DNA from 2 places in the Rothia sp. HMSC065D02 genome. Region 2 is predicted to be linked to the other one. Evidence: predicted binding sites of a transcription regulator. Region 2 holds the regulator's gene; the other holds the start of a gene.

Region 1 (7,312 bases), on a different contig from region 2:
CGAGAAGTAGAATGAGTTTTATGTCAAACACTATGAAAACAATTGCTATGCTACGTTCCCTACCAATTTCTGACCCAGAAGCGCTCATTGAGGCTGAAATGCCCATCCCTGTTCCGGGCGCCCAGGATCTCTTGGTTCGAGTGAAAGCTGTCTCTATCAACCCCGTGGATATCAAGGTACGCGCGGGTGCAGGAGTTCAGCAAGATCCTAAAATTCTTGGTTGGGATGCGGCAGGTATCGTCGAGTCTGTAGGGGAAAATGTATCTGGTTTTGTCCCTGGCGATGAGGTTTATTACGCTGGTGATCTCACACGCCCAGGTTCAAATGCAGAATATCAGACGGTAGATTACCGCATCGTCGCTAAGAAACCTGCATCGTTGGGGTTCACGGAAGCTGCTGCCATTCCACTTACTGCAATCACTGCATGGGAAACGCTCTTTGATCACATGGGTCTCACCGAAGATACTTCGGGTAACCTTTTGGTAATTGGAGGGGCAGGCGGAGTCGGTTCTATGGTGATCCAGCTTGCAAAAGCACGAACTTCTCTTCGCGTAATTGCATCAGCCTCACGCCGAGAATCCGTTGAATGGTGCAAGAAGCTGGGAGCGGATGACATTGTGGATCACAGCAAAGATTTGGAGCAGCAAGTTCAGGATCTTGGCGGCGCCGACTACGTTTTCTCTGCATACACTGAGCATCGTGAAGAGGATATTGCCTCTGCCATGAATCCGCAGAGCCAATTAGTTTTTATTGACGATCCCCAGACTCTTAACATTGGCGCTTTTAAACCTAAGTCGATCTCTGTGACGCCAGAATTTATGTTCACTCGTTCCATGTTTGCAACAGAGGATATAGCGTATCAGTCTGATCTGCTGAGGCAAGTAGCTGACATGATTGACTCGGGACAGATTATGGGTACTCTCACCGAGACTTTAACAGGACTTAGTGTTGAGTCTTTCCGTGAGGGGCATCAGAAAGTTGAAAGCTCCCATATGATCGGAAAACTCGTCATCTCTTATTCTTAAACTCCCGTCAATATGAGGAGGGGCTATCGTGCAGACGATAACCCCTCCTCATATATTCTGCCGCTATGTCGTTGTATCGTACACGTCTTGTGCGTCAAGTACTTCTTGTTTATGAGCCTCAGACCATTGGCGAAGAACTTGTAAAGGCTCAATTAGGGTTTCACCCAATGGGGTAAGTTTATATTCCACAGTAACGGGTACGGTAGGAAAGATAGTCCTGCTTACCAAACCGTCACGTTCTAGTGTTCGGAGGTTCTGGGTCAGAACTTTCTGCGTTATGCCGGTGATACTACGCTTCAACTCTGAAAAACGTTGAGGTCCCTGCTGCAGACGCCCGATAATAAGTGCCGTCCATTTATCCGCGATCCTATCGAGAATATGTCGGCACGGACAGTTCTTGTTGTAAACGTCAGCGTTATTCTCACAAGTATCCATGAGGGAACTATAGCATTTTGAAATATCTAGAAGCTTATGCAAACAGGCGTCTCGGTCCTTAGCTCTGCAAGCACGAGCTCCTCCGGGAGTGGAAAGGTGCAGCGGGAGCGTAATTTACGCTCCCGCTGCAACTTAGCATTCTGTTTCGCGCCGTGATGAATTAGTCGTCACGCTTGGAGGTCACTGACAGACCGTCCATTGCAACATCCGGGTTCACATCCACCTCTACGGTGTCGCCGTCGTGAATGGCACCTGAGAGGATGCCCTTCGCCAGACGGTCGCCGATCTCGCGCTGTACCAGGCGGCGCAGCGGGCGGGCACCGAAGGCCGGATCGTACCCTGCCAAGCCCAGCCACTCCAGGGCGGCGGGGGTAACATCCAGGGTCAGGCGGCGGTCGGCCAGACGCTTGCCCATGCCCTGAATCTGCAGGTTCACAATCTGTCCCAGATGCTCGGAAGAGAGCGGCTCGAACATGATGATGTCATCCAGACGGTTCAGGAACTCGGGGCGGAACGCCTGGTGAACCACCTGCATCGCCTTCTCTGTGCGCTCCTCAAACGGCATCTCCTGATCGACCAGGTACTGCGAACCCAGGTTCGAGGTCAGAATCAGAATCACGTTGCGGAAGTCCACGGTGCGACCCTGACCGTCGGTCAGACGACCGTCATCAAGCACCTGCAGCAGAATATCGAAGACCTCGGGGTGAGCCTTCTCAACCTCGTCCAGCAGCACCACGGAGTAGGGGCGACGGCGCACGGCCTCGGTCAGCTGACCGCCTTCTTCATGCCCCACGTATCCGGGAGGCGCACCCACCAGGCGGGAAACGCTGTGCTTCTCGCCGTACTCACTCATGTCGATGCGCACCAGGGCGTGCTCGTCGTCAAACTGGAACTCCGCCAGGGCCTTCGCAAGCTCGGTCTTACCTACACCGGTCGGTCCCAGGAACAGGAAGGAACCAATCGGGCGGTTCGGGTCGGAAATTCCGGCGCGGGCGCGGCGAACCGCATCCGCCACAGCAACCACGGCGGCTTCCTGACCGATCAGGCGTTCACCGATGCGCTTCTCCATCTCCAGCAGCTTCTCAGATTCGCCCTGAAGCATGCGCCCGGCGGGAATGCCCGTCCAAGAAGAGATAACCTCGGCAATGTCGTCAGCCGTGACCTCTTCAGAGACCATAGCCTCGCCATGAGCCTCAGTTTCGGCGCGCTGAGCTTCTTCCAGTTCCTTCTCCTTGGCGGGAATTTCGCCGTAGAGCAGGCGGGATGCGTCCGCCAGGTTGCCCTCGCGTTGTGCTACCTCGGCACGCGAACGTAATTCGTCGATTTCGCTCTTCAAATCGCCCACGCGGTTCAGACCGGCCTTTTCGGCTTCCCAGCGGGCGTTGAGCGCATCCAGCTGTTCTTTCTTGTCAGCCATGTCTTTGCGCAGCGCCGCCAAGCGTTCCTTCGACGCCGGGTCGGTCTCGTTCTTGAGGGCCAGTTCTTCCATAGTCAGACGGTCTACGGCGCGGCGCAGCTGGTCGATTTCCTCGGGGGCCGAGTCGATCTCCATGCGCAGGCGCGATGCGGCCTCATCCACCAGGTCGATCGCCTTATCGGGCAGCTGACGTGAGGGAATATACCTATTTGAAAGTGCTGCGGCGGCGACCAGGGCGGCGTCGGAAATCTGCACCTTGTGGTGCGCCTCGTAGCGTTCCTTGAGCCCACGCAGAATACCGATAGTGTCATCAACACTAGGCTCACCCACGTACACCTGCTGGAAACGACGTTCCAGAGCGGGATCTTTCTCAATATTCTCGCGGAACTCGTCGAGTGTAGTAGCGCCAATCATGCGCAGCTCGCCGCGTGCCAGCATGGGCTTGAGCATATTGCCTGCATCCATAGAACCTTCGGATGCGCCCGCCCCAACCACGGTGTGCATCTCGTCGATAAAGGTGACGATCTGGCCTTCGGATTTCTTGATTTCTTCGAGCACGGCCTTGAGGCGTTCCTCGAATTCTCCGCGGTATTTAGCGCCCGCAACCATGGATCCAAGGTCAAGGCTGATCAGGGTTTTACCGCGCAGGGATTCGGGGACGTCGCCGGAGACCATGCGCTGAGCCAGCCCTTCGACCACGGCGGTTTTGCCGACGCCGGGTTCACCAATGAGCACGGGGTTGTTCTTGGTACGCCGGGAAAGCACCTGCACCACGCGGCGGATTTCAGAGTCTCGGCCAATCACGGGGTCGAGTTTACCTTCGCGGGCGAGCGCGGTCAGGTCGGTTCCGTACTTTTCAAGGGCCTGGAAGGTGCCTTCGGGGTCCGGGGTATCCACGGTGCGGTCTCCTCGTACTTGGGGAATGGTCTCTTCGATAACTTTGGCAGTTGCGCCCAGGTTTTCAAGCGCGCGAGCGGTATCGCTATCGCCGCTTGCGATGCCCAGCAGCAGCATTTCGGTGGAGATGTAGGTGTCACCGAATTTCTGAGCGTGGGTCTGCGCACTCTGAATAGCGGCGAGGGCGCTGCGGCTGAAGTTTGCGTTCTGCACAGATGCGCCAGATGCCTTCGGCAGCTTCTTAATCTCTGCGGATGCGGCTTCCGAGATGGCGTCGATATCGAGCCCTGCGGCCTTGAGAACCGCTACGGCAACGCCTTCTCGCTGATCCATCAGTGCTTTGAGGATGTGCGCAGGTTCGATGCTGGGGTTACCCGCTGTCTGCGCGTTCATATTAGCGGCGGAGAGTGCTTCTTGGCTCTTGGTTGTGAATTTTGCGTCCATAAATCTTATCCTTTCGCGTCTTGTGCGGGGCGCATCCTGCGCCTTCTTTTTATAGCTAACTTGAGTCTACTACACTCAACGTTTGGACGCAAGGGGTTAATGCAGGTTTTCCGGACCAAAATTCAGCCCTAAAAAGGCTCTTTATGCGAATAAAGCGGTGAAAAATACGCTTTATTCGCATAAAGAGCCTTTTTAGGGCGCGGGTAAGAGGATCAGACTAGGTCTCAGTCCAAGAAGTCATACGGGCTTTGTTGTCGCGCCTGCTCCTCCAAAACCTCGTCGGTAACACCCTGCTGTATGCGCGCCGAGCGCCTATTGGCATTGAAAGCGATCACGGCGGCGGTAATAGCCATGGCAAAGGTCAAAATTCCGAAGGTATTCCCGAATCCTGCACCGTAGCCCACGTAATCGGCACCCGCGAGCGCACCAATTCCTGACACCGGTACCCCGGCACGGTAGTCGGGAATGAACATCCCAAAGAGAAATGCGAGCGCCCAGCAGGCCCACACGGAAAATACGAATCCCCAGGATGCACCAACCCGCGCGTACTCGCCGCTGGTAACGCGACGATGCGCATCACGAAACATCCACCATGCACCCAGACACAGAATCACGGCGAGTGCTGGGCCAAATGAGATAGCAAAAATAGGCACGAGGTCACCGGCGGCACCGAAGAGGGCACGGCCTACGGTAATCCAGGCGGCAGAGACAAACGCCATGGGGTAGGCCAGATAAAGCGTCATAATCCGGATCGGATGCATACGCTGCGGCGGGCGTATTGGTGCCTGCCCTTCGTGATGTTCGGATACGTTATTCACATAGCCCATAGTACTAGCTGTGGCACATGTGCAGGATGATGGGCACCTGAACACCCGACCTGTAGGCTTAACCTATGACGAATAATGCTTCTTTTCCCGCCGCGATTCTTTTCGACCATGACGGCACGCTTGTAGATACCGAGCCGGTGTGGGCTGCCGCGAAGGTTGCTCTGGCGGCCGAGTTCGGCGGCACCTGGACCGAGCAGGATACCCTGGATTGTCTGGGGCTTTCCATGAAATTTACGCTTGACCGCCTGCGCGAACGCGGGGTTGATCTGCCGGATGAACAGATTAATGAGCGCCTAGTCGCTAAGGTTCGTGAGGCATTGGCGCATCAGCAGGTGGAGTTTCTGCCCGGTATTGAGCGTTTCCTGACCCAGGTGCGTGATGCCCAGATTCCGGCGGCAATTGTTACGAACGCGACTACGTCGATCGCTCAGCGTACAGCCGATGCCGCCCCAGAGGGAACGTTCTCGGTCATTATTGGCAACGATGAGACGACGCATCCAAAGCCTGATCCGCAACCATACCTTTTGGCGGCGCAGCGTTTGGGGGTTGAGCCTAGTCGGTGTGTGGCGGTTGAAGATTCGCCATCCGGGGTGCGCAGCGCGACGGCGGCGGGCATGAAGGTAATTGTAGTGCCGGGTGAGCTTGAGGTTCCTGCCGAGCTGGGGCATGCCCGCATGTTACATACCGAGTTAACGTTGGATGCGGTGCGCGCCTTAGGCGAATAGCCGCCCGATTTTCTTATTCCTCACTGTATTCATGATGATGGTTCACTGATTGCACAGGGTTGTGGCGGGGTGTGCTAAGCCTTATCTGGGCTATTTTTTAGCGTTGTCAGAACCGCACACAAAGCCACCCTTATTATGAATTACTAAAAATAAACTTGACTCCGGGGCATAAAAATGATTTACTAAGGATAACGCTTTTGCGTGGAGATAGCGGGTGAGAATCCCCCGGCGTCTACCCCTTGAAGCAGCATCTACACACTAAGAAGGAGTCTCACATGACATTCGCACAATACACCGCACCCGGTCTTACTCTTGACGAAGGCAAAGAAATTTCCGAGGTTCTACAGGCTCGCCTGCACGACCTCAACGAACTGCATCTTTCCCTGAAGCACGCACACTGGAACGTAACCGGCCCCGACTTCATCGCCGTGCACGAAATGATTGACCCGCAGGTCGATACCGTTCGCAACTTCGTGGACGACATCGCAGAACGTATGGCAACCCTGGGTGCAACCCCCAATGGTCTCGCTGGTGCGCTGGTCGCAGCACGCAACCACGAGGATTACCCCGTAGGCCGCGCTCGCGTGACCGAGCACCTGCATGCCCTCAACGACGTCTACACCCGCGTGATCGAAGACCATCGCAAGGCTATCGAGTTCGCCGGTAAAGTTGATCCCATTACCGAGGATCTGCTGATCGGTCAGACCGCTGAGCTTGAGAAGTTCCAGTGGTTCGTTCGCGCATTCCTAGAGAACAGCGCAGGCGAAATCAAGTAATCCGCACACAGGGCTTTAGAACGAAAGGTGCCGTCTCCCCTACGCGGGAGGCGGCACCTTTTTCTTAACAGCCGTTTCCCACGCTACCTGTAAATTCTTTTTCGCGTGAAGAAACGTACCAATGAGGGTACTGGGAAAGATATTTTTCGACGCAGCGAACATAAAAGCACCGGCACCTTTTCCTAGATTTTCGAGTACGAACCCCCTATGCTGGTGGTTTGCACACCAATCTACCCGGGATATCTATGACATCGGCCGAACCGCATAAAACTCAGAGCGAGCATCTTCTCACCGCCCAGGCTGAGGGGGTTCGCACCGCATCCGAAGATTCTTCCCCGGCAACCGGGCACATACCGGCACGGCACCACCCCGTCACCCAGCCGAGTGAAGCACAAATCCGGCGGTGGCGGCGTTATCTCGCCGATGAAGAGTCGGAGGCGCGCATCTACCGCTACCTGGCCCAGCGTGCCGAGGGCGAAGAGCGTGAGATTCTGATGCAGGTTGCCGAAGCCGAGAAACGCCATCAACAGCACTGGCGCGATATGCTCGGCGAACATGCCGGTAAACCCTCACGTCCTTCGCTGTCTTCGGCGATTTTGCAGTTCCTTGCGCGGCATTTCGGGTCGGTTTTTATTCTGGCGATGGCTCAGCGTGCCGAATCCCGCTCCCCCTACGCCGAAGATCCGGACGCCACCGAAGAAATGGCGGCTGACGAGGCTATTCACGAAGAAATCATCCGCGCCCTGGCAACTAACGGGCGTGAAAA
Region 2 (7,312 bases):
CCAACCGACGAAAAAGCCCGCGCGAGTACCCAAAATATCCGACACAAAATCGGTGAATGACTTGTACTTCGGGTTCGATAGCAGAATCTCGCCCATCGCACGCAGCACAAAATAGATAATGATGCCAATAATCGCATAGACAAATACGATGGAAGGTCCCGTGAGCGAAATAGTCTTCGCCGATCCTAAAAATAACCCCGTACCAATTGCACCGCCGATAGCGATGAGCTGGATATGCCTGTAACTTAATCCACGCTTCAGGCTCTCTTCACCCGTGGAACTCTCATTCTCGGTAACTGTATGCTTGGAAGGCCGCTGTGTCACTATTCCTCTTTTCTGTGTGTGCTCTGCCCTGCGGGCTACAACCTCAACAGGAAGCCCCGACCTTCGGGGCATCACGATGCAGTTCAGATTTTCGCACGAGCACGGCTCACGGAAAATCGCATCGTTACGCCATGACTACACAGAATTCTACCCGCAAAAGATGCATACCTCGCATGAACCTTGGCTAAGCCTATGCTATCTGGGGGTGGCGACACGCCGACGATGCTTCTCTCAGCCAGCACTCTCCCCCGCTAAAACGCTGAAAATAATGCTTACCGCAAAAATTATGTTAAAACTTTACGATTAAATAAACTTTCCTGAAGTTTGCCGCTACAATTGCAATGCCCGGTGCGGAAACACCGCATCACTCATCTCATCACAAAACATCAGGAGGACACTCACTCATGGGTAAACTATCAAATGCTGCACTGCGTCTCACCACGGGCGCACTCATTCTTGATGCAGGCGTCAAGAAACTCGGCGCCGACGAAGGTACCTACGCATATCTGCAGCAGATGGCGGCATCCGGCGTTCCCGCCGTCGCCAAGCTCGATCCCAAAACCTTCGGTAAGCTTATTTCCTACTCAGAAACCGCACTCGGCGCTACCCTGCTGACCCCCTTTATTCCTTCCCGCCTCGCGGGTGCTGGGCTGACCGCTTTCAGCGCAAACCTCATGACAATGTACTTCCGCAACCCTGATATGCATGATGGCGCATTCCGCCCCACCCAGGACGGGCAGCAGCTCGCCAACAACATCGTGATGCTCGGCGCGGGTCTGGCGTTGCTGTTCTCCGGCAAGAAGAAGTAGCCTGCACGGCGAATTTGCGGTCGCAAAGGCCAAACGGGGGCAGTTTCTTCATCCGTATGAAGAAACTGCCCCCGAAATTTTTAACAGTGCCTCCCTCCACGCGCCGCTACGTTATCCTGATAGGTATGTCATCTAACGAGCAGAACGCGCAGACCACCGCATCGGCCAACGCCGATGCACCCCAGACGCCCGAGAAGAAAACGGTACCGCCCGAGTTCTTCCGCCAGCCCTACTCCTTCGTGCGCCGCGGCGACCGCCTGACCTCGCGCCGCCAAAAAGCGTGGGACACCTACTCCCAAACCCACGTGCTCGACATACCTCGGCTGCGGGCAGATACCTCTGTAGCCCCTGAAGCCACCTTCGACCCGGTCACAATCTACGGGCGCGAAGCCTACCAGGTTGTCGAGATCGGTTCCGGGCTGGGCGAAGCAATCGTGCACCGCGCCTCCGAAATGCCCGAGGCGAACTTCCTTGCCGTTGAGGTCTATACCCCCGGCATTGCGGATCTGCTGCTCAAGATGGGGCAGGCCGGGGTTGAGAATGTACGCGTCGCTCAGGCTAACGCCCCCGAACTGCTCGATAACATGCTGGAAGAAAATTCGGTTGATGAACTCTGGGTTTTCTTCCCCGACCCTTGGCACAAGTCACGCCACCACAAACGCCGCCTGGTCTCCCCTGCTTTTGCCGACAAGGTTGCGCGCGTGCTCAAACCGGGCGGGATCTGGCGCCTTGCTACCGACTGGGAAGAATACGCTCACGTGATGCGCGATGTTATGGAGGCGCACCCGGATTTCGAGAATCTGCATGCCGGTGAAGGCGCTACCGAGGACGACCCCGTGGGCAGTTGGGCGCCGCGCTGGGAGGGGCGCATCCTGACTAGCTTTGAGAGGAAGGCTCGTGAGGCGGGCCGCCGTGCCCACGATCTGACGTACAGGCGTAAATAAGTTATCTGCTTGGGAAGGGGTAACGATACCACTTTGCCCTTGCTCAAACAGTCGGAGGCGCATTCGCTTCGCTGCGTTGCCTCCGACACTCGCATGTAGGCAAAGGATATCGTTGCTCCGAAAAGGCTTACACCGTAGTCAGGTCAGGCACGCCGCCCGCCTAACACTCGTAAAGGGTGAAGTAAGCACGTGGCTAAGCTGGCATGTCACGTTACGTTGTCGTTGATTGAGAACCACCCACGGCAAAAACTATTTCTGCCGGTACAGTACCACTGCCGAGGAGCGTTTGCGCGGTGCCGGGCGCTGACCCCGCTGGATGTTCACCACATCCCCGCGGGTGCTGGCTGCGAAAACTCGTTCCGCCAGCCCCAGCTTGGCGTGCGCATCCTCAAGCTGAGCCTGCAAGCGGGCAATATGATTCCGGTGTTCCTCAACCATCTCTTCAAGCTCAATAATCCGGCGGATTCCCTCAAGCGAAACGCCTTCCTGCGAGAGCTGCTGAATACGCTGAAGTAAATCCACATCGCGCTGCGAATAGCGCCTGGCCTTGCCCGGCGCACGCGAAGGCTGCACCAGCCCTAGGCGGTCGTATTGGCGGAGCGTCTGCGGGTGCATACCCGCCAGCTCCGCCGCCACCGAAATCACAAAAACCGGCCGGTCGGCGCTGTAGGCAGACGCCGATGACTGCTTATTATGGGCACTCATAAGCTACCTAACTTTCTTCAAAAGGTCCTCACGGAGGTTCTCCTGCGGCGCCAGGGCAATGAATTTCTCGAAGGCTTCCTTCGCTTCATCGCTCAGGTTCTGCGGCAGGTGCACCTCAGGGATCACCAGCAGGTCACCGGTGCCCGACTTGGTTTTGAACCCGCGTCCTTTCGCACGCAGTTTACGACCCACGCTGCCGGGAGTCAGCCGCAATTTGACGGTTTTACCGCCGGGTACAGGTACTTCCAGCACACCGCCGTTGACGGCTTCATCCAGGGTCACGGGGGCGCGCAGCACCAGGTTGTTTCCCTCGCGGCTGTAGTGAGGGTCATCCGAAACGCGCACGGTCACCATCAGATCGCCGCCGGTGCCGGGGCGACCCTTGCCACGCACACGCACCTTCTGCCCGTCCTTCACACCCGCCGGGATGCGAGCCTCAGTACTCGTGCCGTCCGGAAGGAACACGGTCGCCTTGGTGCCCGTGTACGACTGCGGCAGGGTGATGCGCGTGCTGGTGGAAAGGTTGTTGTCCTGCGGGGCATGCTGGCGCCCGCCGCCGAAGCCTTGAGCTCCCCCGAACCCGGTGGCATCGCCAAAATCGGCACTCGTGAACCCGGCGGTACGGCGTGAACCGCCCGCTCCTCCAGCACCGCCGCCGAAGAGTCCGCCGAGTAGGTCTTCAATGTTGATACCTTCGGCACCGCCGCTGGTTGTGAAGTGCACGTTTTGGCCGTTAAATCCGCCGAACCCACCGGCACCACCAAATCCGCCAGCGCCGCCTCCGAAACCGCCGTTGGCGAACCCTGCGGCACCGTATTTACGAATCTGGTCGTATTCTTCGCGCTGCTTCTTATCCGAGAGTACATCGTAGGCTTCGGAGACTTCCTTGAATTTCTTCTCCGCTGCCTCGTTCCCGGGGTTCAGGTCCGGGTGATATTTGCGTGAGAGCTTACGGTACGCCTTTTTAATATCAGATTCAGAGGCGTCTTCTTTCACGCCGAGCGTTTTGTAAAAGTCTTCTGACAGCCAGTTTTCGCTTGCCATGTAAGTTCTCCTTCCCCGTCGTACGGGATTCTTGTAACGCCCTACAGTGGGCACAACCTTAGTTTTTTATCCTATATAAAGTTTAGTCTACTAGACTCAATTTTGGAAGAGAAATCCCGCAGAAAACCGCGGAAATATACGGCAAACGGGCGGGTTCTCATTTTCTCAAGAACCCGCCCGTTGTGTGCTCTACGGAGCGTTTACTCGGCGACAGCCACCGCAACCTGGGCGGTGCGCACCACGCGATCATTCACGCGGTACCCGTATCGCAGAACCATCGAAATGTGGTCCGGCTCTACCTCGCTAGTTGGCTGCTGGAGCACCGCCTCGTGAATATTCGGATCGAAGGGCTCGCCCACCTCGCCGAAACGTTCCACGCCTTCCTTCTTGAGAGAATCCTCAAGTTTAGCGGCGATTGCAGCGAAGGGACCTTCCTGCAGGTCGCCGTGCTTGCGTGCGGCGTCAATATCGTCGAGTACCGGCAGAAGCAGCTTCACAATATCGCTCGTCACGAAGGACCGCAGCTGTTCCTTCTCGCGGGCGGCACGGTTCTTGAAGTTCGTGAACTCCGCCTGCAAGCGAAGCAGGCTGTCCAGGCGTTCTGCCGCGAGTTTCGCATCCTCTGAGGGTGCTTCCTCACTCGGCTCGGGGGTTTCCCCCGCCGCAGCCTGATCGGTTGCGGCAGGGGCTTCCTCGGCCTCGGGGTGACCTTCGGCGGCGGGGGCGTTGAATGCCTCCTCCAGCGGGTCGCCCGCAGTGTTCTCGTGTTCAGCCATGATTACTTCTTCTCGTCTTCGTCCTCGTCGATAACCTCGGCATCTACCACATCTTCGTCATCTTCCTTGGAGGAAGAAGCGGAGTCTGCGTTAGCCTCTGCCTGTGCGGAAGCGTACAGAGCCTCACCCAGTTTGGTCTGGGATGCCTGCAGCTTCTCAAGAGCGGACTTCACGGCATCGTCGTCATCGCCTTCAAGAGCCTTCTTGAGCTCATCGACATCGCCCTGAACCTCAGTCTTGACGTCTTCGGGCAGCTTCTCGCCGTTCTCCTTCAGCAGCTTATCAACGGAGTATGCCACAGACTCGGCAGCGTTGCGGGTGTCGGCTGCCTCGCGGCGTGCCTTATCCTGCTCTGCGTGAGCCTCAGCATCCTTGACCATGCGGTCAATGTCTTCCTTCGAGAGGGAGGTACCGCCGGTGATGGTCATGGATTGCTCAGCACCGGTGCCTTTGTCCTTTGCGGAGACGTGCACAATGCCGTTGGCGTCAATATCGAAGGTGACCTCAATCTGGGGTACGCCGCGCGGTGCGGGGGCGATACCGGTCAGCTCGAAGGTACCCAGGTTCTTGTTGTCGCGGGTGAATTCGCGCTCACCCTGGAACACCTGAATCGACACGGAAGGCTGGTTGTCTTCAGCGGTCGTGAAGGTCTCAGAACGCTTGGTCGGAATAGCGGTGTTGCGCTCGATCAGCTTGGTCATCACGCCACCCTTGGTTTCGATACCGAGGGACAGCGGGGTCACGTCGATCAGCAGAACGTCCTTGCGGTCACCCTTGAGCACGCCAGCTTGCAGGGCTGCACCCATTGCCACAACCTCATCGGGGTTAACACCCTTGTTGGGTTCACGGCCGGTGAGTTCCTTCACCAGGTTAGCCACGGCGGGCATACGGGTGGAACCACCCACGAGCACGACCTCGGAAATATCCGAAACCTTGATGCCTGCTTCCTTAATAACGTCTTGGAAGGGCTTCTTGGTGCGTTCGAGCAGGTCGCTGGTGAGGTCCTCAAACTTTGCGCGAGAGAGCTTCTCGTCCAGGTGAATCGGGCCTTCGGGGGTTACCGAGAGGTACTGCAGCGAAATGTTGGTGCTGGATGCGCTGGAGAGCTCCTTCTTAGCCTGCTCAGCTGCCTCCTGCAGACGCTGCAGAGCGATCTTGTCTTTGGAGAGGTCTGCGCCGGTCTTGGACTTGACCTGCTCAAGCAGCCAATTCACAATGCGCTGATCCCAGTCGTCGCCACCCAGGCGGTTGTCGCCGCTGGTTGCGCGCACCTGAATGGTGGAGAAGCCGTCTTCGTCCTTGCCAACTTCAAGCAGGGAGACGTCGAAGGTACCGCCACCAAGGTCGAAGACCAGAATCAGTTCGTCTTCTTTACCCTTGTCCAGACCGTATGCCAGTGCAGCTGCGGTCGGCTCGTTCACAATGCGCAGAACGTTCAGACCTGCGATCTCGCCGGCTTCCTTAGTAGCCTGGCGCTCGGCGTCGTTGAAGTATGCGGGAACGGTGATAACCGCATCGGTCACCTTGTCGTTCAGGTATGCTTCAGCATCGTTCTTGAGCTTCTGCAGAATACGTGCGGAAATTTCCTGCGGGGTGTATTTCTTGCCGTCAATTTCCGTCGTCCAGTCGGTGCCCATGTGGCGCTTGACGGACGAGATGGTGCGATCAACGTTAGTGACCGCCTGGCGCTTTGCTACGCTGCCCACCAGAACGTCGCCATCCTTGGAGAATGCGACCACGGAGGGGGTGGTGCGGGCGCCTTCAGCGTTAGGGATAACTTCCGGTTCGCCACCTTCAAGGGTGGATACGACCGAGTTAGTGGTGCCGAGGTCAATACCAACTGCACGTGCCATGTTTTGTACTCCTTAGTGTTATGCCCCGCTTCTTGGCGAGGCGGGTTCCTTGGTTAAATCTTCGGGGCGTAAGGGGTTTTTAGACCGAGCGCATGCACGGTGAAGATGTGCTGGGATGCTGCCCGGTGAGTGACCCCTTGAGCCTCATGTACTCAAGTTTTACACATGGCTGGACGAATGTCAACAGACTTGAGTGAAAAAGACTCAACTTTTTGAAGTCTATGCATATTAGGATTGAGGCATGGAGGACCAACGACCTAGTCAATCCACCTATTCACAGAGGACAAGCCCCTCTTCAAATACCGTTTTATGCAAGCCTTTGCTTCCGGTACCATTAGATGAATACAGGGTGTATTACTCTAATTCACCCATACAGTAGAGGAATTTTGAGGTTTCCAACCCGAGAACATCGGAAAATCTCAAGACACAGAGGGTACTGAAATATGATCAAGAATATTCGCGAACGGAACGAGTCGGTCAAGCCACACGATTTTGAGCTCAAGAAGCTACGAGCCGCGCTACCTGGGTATTTCGATAAAAACGGAAATTTTAAGTTTGATCGTCTTCAGGACACTCTACAAGGTAACGACGTAAACCCTACCAAAGAAGGCTACGAGCTCAAGTTTCTTGGAAAATCCTACGCGAAATATCTAACTTCCACAGAAACCGAAACAGTTATTGTTCCCGATCTCAAGCATAACGCTGAGCCCGAGAATAGGGACTCCGAAAACCTCTACATTGTGGGCGACAACCTTGACGCGCTCAAACATCTATTAGGATCCTACGCAGGCAAGGTAAAGTGTATCTATATTGATCCACCCTACAACACGGGGTCGGACGGCTTTGTTTACAATGAC

The links. Region 2 encodes HspR, which represses chaperone genes until heat shock. Its sites were predicted from a motif close to AAGTTGAGTCNNNNNGACTCAACTT; they were not measured.
Region 1: clpB (ATP-dependent chaperone ClpB) is a predicted target of HspR. The motif match lies at 4,276-4,300, and genes of this name have one in related genera.

The regions. Positions count from the first base shown of each region.
Region 1 is NZ_KV820089.1:402,072-409,383, forward strand. It holds gene HMPREF3016_RS05855 (zinc-binding alcohol dehydrogenase family protein) at 21-1,025, shown strand; gene HMPREF3016_RS05860 (winged helix-turn-helix transcriptional regulator) at 1,089-1,460, opposite strand; gene clpB (ATP-dependent chaperone ClpB) at 1,621-4,218, opposite strand; gene HMPREF3016_RS05870 (hypothetical protein) at 4,443-5,036, opposite strand; gene HMPREF3016_RS05875 (HAD family hydrolase) at 5,111-5,770, shown strand; gene HMPREF3016_RS05880 (Dps family protein) at 6,046-6,546, shown strand; gene HMPREF3016_RS05885 (VIT1/CCC1 transporter family protein) at 6,792-7,312, shown strand, end outside.
Region 2 is NZ_KV820074.1:210,628-217,939, forward strand. It holds gene HMPREF3016_RS02155 (amino acid permease) at 1-324, opposite strand, end outside; gene HMPREF3016_RS02160 (hypothetical protein) at 729-1,133, shown strand; gene trmB (tRNA (guanosine(46)-N7)-methyltransferase TrmB) at 1,259-2,077, shown strand; gene HMPREF3016_RS02170 (heat shock protein transcriptional repressor HspR) at 2,327-2,782, opposite strand; gene HMPREF3016_RS02175 (DnaJ C-terminal domain-containing protein) at 2,786-3,826, opposite strand; gene HMPREF3016_RS02180 (nucleotide exchange factor GrpE) at 4,027-4,602, opposite strand; gene dnaK (molecular chaperone DnaK) at 4,605-6,455, opposite strand; gene HMPREF3016_RS02190 (site-specific DNA-methyltransferase) at 6,899-7,312, shown strand, end outside.